2 regions of the Kitasatospora sp. NPDC043950 genome follow, and region 1 is predicted to be linked to the other one. Evidence: riboswitches for the same ligand, from Rfam matches in the RefSeq annotation. Region 1 holds a riboswitch; the other holds the start of a gene.
The links. A riboswitch is a leader RNA that binds a small molecule or an ion and turns the genes downstream of it on or off. The one in region 1 is predicted to bind glycine.

Region 1 (2,193 bases):
GGTGATGTCCAGGCGCTCCTCGCGGCAGGTGATCTCCACCGGGCCGTTGGGGGACGACGGGGCCGGACCGGTCGAGCGCTCCGAGGCCGGCGGGGCCACGGCCGAGTTCGTGGTCGCGGTGGTCGTCACGATCGGGGCGGGTTGCGGCTTGGGCTCGGTCGTCGTGGGGGCGGCCGCGGGTGCGGGGGTGTTGAGGGTCCGCACGCTGACCTCCGTCGCGGTGCCGGTGGGGTCGGCAGGGGTGGTGGTCGGGGCGGGGTCGAGGGAGTGGAAGGCGATGGGCTTCACGGGCTCGGCCGCCGAGGTGGTGCCGAAGTCGAGGTCGGGGCGCGCGGGTCGGCCGCCGTCCCGGCCGACCGGGCGGTCACTCTCGTGGCCGGCCGGCCGGTCACCCTCACGACTGACGGGCCGGTCGCCGTCCCGACCGACCGGGCGGTCACTGTCCCGGCCGACCGGGCGGCCGTTCGCCGGGGTGTCCAGGCCGTAGTAGCGGTAGAGCTGGAGCTCCTGGGCGGGCGACAGGTGCTGGCCGACGCCGAAGTCCGGCGACTCCTTCACCAGCGACTTGTCGTACGGCACCCGGAGCTCGTCGCCGGAGAACTCGCTGGTGGTGAGCGGGACGAAGGCGTCCCGGCCGAAGATGCCGGTCCGGACGGCTGCCCACTCCGGCTGGCCGGTGGCGTCGTCCAGGTAGACCTCGTCGACCGTGCCGATCTTGTCTCCGTTGCGGTCGACCGCCTTGTGGCCGATGAGGTCCCGGGGATCGATATCGGTTTGCACTCTTTCCTCCAGTGCGCTGCGCCTGCGGAACTCCCGCAGGACCGTGGCCGGAGCACCCGTTCCGCCTGCCACTTCACACCAAAGGCCATGAATCGGACGGGCGCGACCGGGGTGCGCCGGACGGGCTCCGGGCTGGACCGTCCGGGGGACGCGCGTAGACCCCGAGCGACCCGACGCGACCGTGATCAGGGGGCCTGCCGCTGGTACCCTGGGCGGCGACCGCCGAGCCCGCTCGGGAGAGTCCCCGGCCACGGAAAGCGCTGGTCGGGGCGCCGAAGGAGCAACTCCTCCCCGGAATCTCTCAGGCATCCGTACCGTGTGGGGTAGGTCACTCTGGAAAGCAGGGCAGGACCGTCGGCAGGGAGTCGACGGGCACCACCCTCACCGACGGTGCAAGCCGGCGGCGTGCCCACAGCGCGCCGTGCGGGTGAAGCTCTCAGGTCCCGATGACAGAGGGGGAGGCCTGTCGGGTTCGCCCGCCCGGGTCGAGCCGCTGTCCGCAGCGGCTCCGGCCGGTCGGCGTGCGCACCCCCGCCGGTCCGTGACCAGGAGGCCTCGACCACCATGAACGCCCAGCCGAACGCGGGACGCCCCACCGGCGCCTCGACCCTCACCGAGCTTGAGCTGGCCAGCCCCTTCGAGAACCGCCACATCGGCCCCGACGACGCCGCGCAGCAGAAGATGCTGGCGTCCATCGGCTACGGCTCGCTGGACGAACTCGCCGCCACCGCCGTTCCCGAGGCGATCCGCTCCATCACCGGCCTGGACCTGCCCGGCGGCCGCAGCGAGGCGCAGGTGCTCGCCGAACTGCGCGAGCTGGCGAGCCGCAACCAGGTGCTCCAGCCGATGATCGGCCTGGGCTACTACGGCACCTTCACCCCGCCGGTGATCCTGCGCAACGTCATGGAGAACCCGGCCTGGTACACCGCCTACACGCCGTACCAGCCGGAGATCTCCCAGGGCCGCCTGGAGGCGCTGCTCAACTTCCAGACCCTGGTCTCCGACCTGACCGGCCTGCCGACCTCCGGCTCCTCGCTGCTCGACGAGGGCACGGCGGCCGCCGAGGCGATGGCGCTCGCCCGCCGCGTCACCAAGGTTAAGGGCGGCGTCTTCCTGGTCGACGCCGAGACCCTGCCGCAGACCACCGCGGTGATCAACACCCGCGCGGTGCCGACCGGTGTCGAGGTCGTCGTCGCCGACCTGTCCGAGGGCATCCCGGCCGAGATCGCCGAGCGCGGCGTCTTCGGCGTGCTGCTCCAGTACCCGGGCGCCACCGGTGTGGTCCGCGACCTCACCCCGGTCATCGAGCAGGCGCACGGCCTCGGAGCGATCGTCGCGGTCGCCGCCGACCTGCTGGCGCTGACCCTGCTCGCCTCGCCGGGCTCGCTCGGCGCCGACATCGCCTGCGGCACC
Region 2 (2,193 bases), on a different contig from region 1:
GGCGGGGCCTCAGCGGCCGCGCTTGTAGAACGGCAGCGCCACGACCTCGACCGGCTCGTGCTTGCCGCGCACGTCCACCGCGACGGCGGTGCCGGGGGCGGCGTGGGCCGCGTCCACGTAGGCGATCGCGATCGGCCGGCCCAGGGTCGGGGACGGGGCGCCCGAGGTGATCCGGCCGATCGGGGCGCCGTCGGCGGAGACCACGGTGTACTCGGCGCGCGGGACGCGCTTGCCCTCGGAGACCAGGCCGACCAGCACCCGCGGCGGGTTGGCCTCGGCCTCGGCGGCGGCCTTCTCCAGCGCCTTGCGGCCGACGAAGGTGCCCTCGTTGGTGGTCTTGTCGAAGCGCACGACCCGGCCCAGGCCCGCGTCGAACGGGGTCAGGTCGGTGGAGAGCTCGTGCCCGTACAGCGGCATGCCGGCCTCCAGGCGCAGCGTGTCGCGGCACGACAGGCCGCACGGGACCAGGCCGCGGCCCTCGCCGGCGGCGGTCAGCGCCTGCCAGACCCCCTCGGCGTCGCCCGGGTTGCAGAAGATCTCGAAGCCGTCCTCGCCGGTGTAGCCGGTCCGGGCGAGCAGCACGTCGCGGCCGGCGACCTGGGCCGGGAGGATCGCGTAGTACTTCAGGCCGGGCAGGTCGGCGTCGGTGGTCCCGGCCAGGATCGCGGTGGCCTCCGGGCCCTGGACGGCGATCAGCGCGTAGGTGTCGCGGTCGTCCGTGACGACGGCGTCGAAGCCCTTGGCGCGGGCGATCAGCTCGTCCAGCACCAGCTGGGCGTTGGAGGCGTTGGCGACGACCAGGAAGGCGTCCTCGCGCAGGCGGTAGACGATCAGGTCGTCCAGGATGCCGCCGTCCTCGGCGCAGATCATGGTGTAGCGGGCGCGCAGCACGCCCAGCGCGGAGACGAAGCCGACCAGCGCGTGGTCCAGCATCTCGCCGGCCTGCTGGCCGGTGACGGTGATCTCGCCCATGTGGGAGAGGTCGAACAGTCCGGCCCGGGTGCGGACGGCGAGGTGTTCCTCGCGCTCGCTGCCGTAGCGCAGCGGCATGTCCCAGCCGGCGAAGTCGGTCATGGTCGCGCCGAGGGCGCGGTGCAGCGCGTCGAGCGCGGTGAGGCGGAGGGACGACATGGCCTGGAACTCCTCGGTCTGGGCACTCATGGGTGCACGCGCCGGAACCGGACCCGCTCGGGGGCCGACCCTGCGCGCGGGCATGCGGCGGCGTGGGTCTCCCCATCTGTCGTCGAACCTGAGAGCTTCACCGCCCACCTGCCCGCAGCTGTTTCCAGCATCCAGGACAGCATGGTGGCTTGCACCGTGGGTGGGCGCGCGACAGGGCCGTGCGCCACTTTCCAGATGTGCCTAACCCGTGCGGTAAGGGGGCCTGAGAGATTCCGGGGAGGAGTTGCTCCTTCGGCGCCGGCTGTGCCGCCTGACGGGGCACTCCGGGCTCTCCCGCGCGGGTTCGAGCGGCCGGTATGGAGTTGTCGGTCCGCCGGCGCGCCGCGCCGTCGAACGCGCACATCATGGCACGTCCGCGCCGACGACGGGAGAGGGGACCCGGTCACACCGCGCCACCGCGAACCGGCGCCCCCGGGGCGTGCGCCCTAGACTGCTGCGCGTCGGCGCAGCAGAGGGCGGCCGACCGGCAGAGGGCGGATCAGGCGCGCATGGGGTACCCGGTGGAGCAGCAGCAGGGGTGGGGCGGGCCGGAGTCGGCGCCGCCGGGCGGCGGGTGGCCGGCCAACGAGCTGGAGCAGGTGCTGACCGCCGCGCTGGGCGATCCGGGTGCGACGCCGCGGGTGATCGAGGTGCTGGCCCGCAGCCAGGTGTGGATCCCGCTGCCGGCCGGCGGCGACCCGCGGGGGCCCGCGCTGGACCTGCCGACCATCGAGCTGGCCGGCGAGCCGTACGTGCCGGTGTTCTCCTCGCAGGAGGTGTTCCTGCGGCAGGCGCCGGGGATGGCCTTCGCGGTGGCGCCGGTCTGGGAGTTCGCCCGCGGGCTGCCGCTGGGCGTGGGCATCGCGGTCAACCCGGAGGCGGCGGTGGGCATCCCGGTGCCGCCGCAGGGTGTGGCGGAGCTGCGGCGCGGCCCGCGCGAGGAGCGCCTGGCCGACCAGGAGCAGAGCCAGAGTCAGAACCAGAACCAGAACCAGAACCAGGGACAGGGCCCGGAGGCGCCGACCGGTGGCC

Region 2: another riboswitch for glycine. It lies ahead of gcvT (glycine cleavage system aminomethyltransferase GcvT); the one in region 1 lies ahead of gcvP (aminomethyl-transferring glycine dehydrogenase).

The regions. Positions count from the first base shown of each region.
Region 1 is NZ_JBWKER010000024.1:102,414-104,606, reverse strand. It holds partial or broken gene AC07BF_RS18095 (DUF2382 domain-containing protein) at 1-21, opposite strand, end outside; partial or broken gene AC07BF_RS18090 (PRC-barrel domain-containing protein) at 418-780, opposite strand; glycine riboswitch at 1,004-1,107, shown strand; glycine riboswitch at 1,109-1,240, shown strand; gene gcvP (aminomethyl-transferring glycine dehydrogenase) at 1,345-2,193, shown strand, end outside.
Region 2 is NZ_JBWKER010000007.1:39,998-42,190, reverse strand. It holds gene gcvT (glycine cleavage system aminomethyltransferase GcvT) at 10-1,161, opposite strand; glycine riboswitch at 1,363-1,468, opposite strand; gene AC07BF_RS06840 (enhanced serine sensitivity protein SseB C-terminal domain-containing protein) at 1,671-2,193, shown strand, end outside.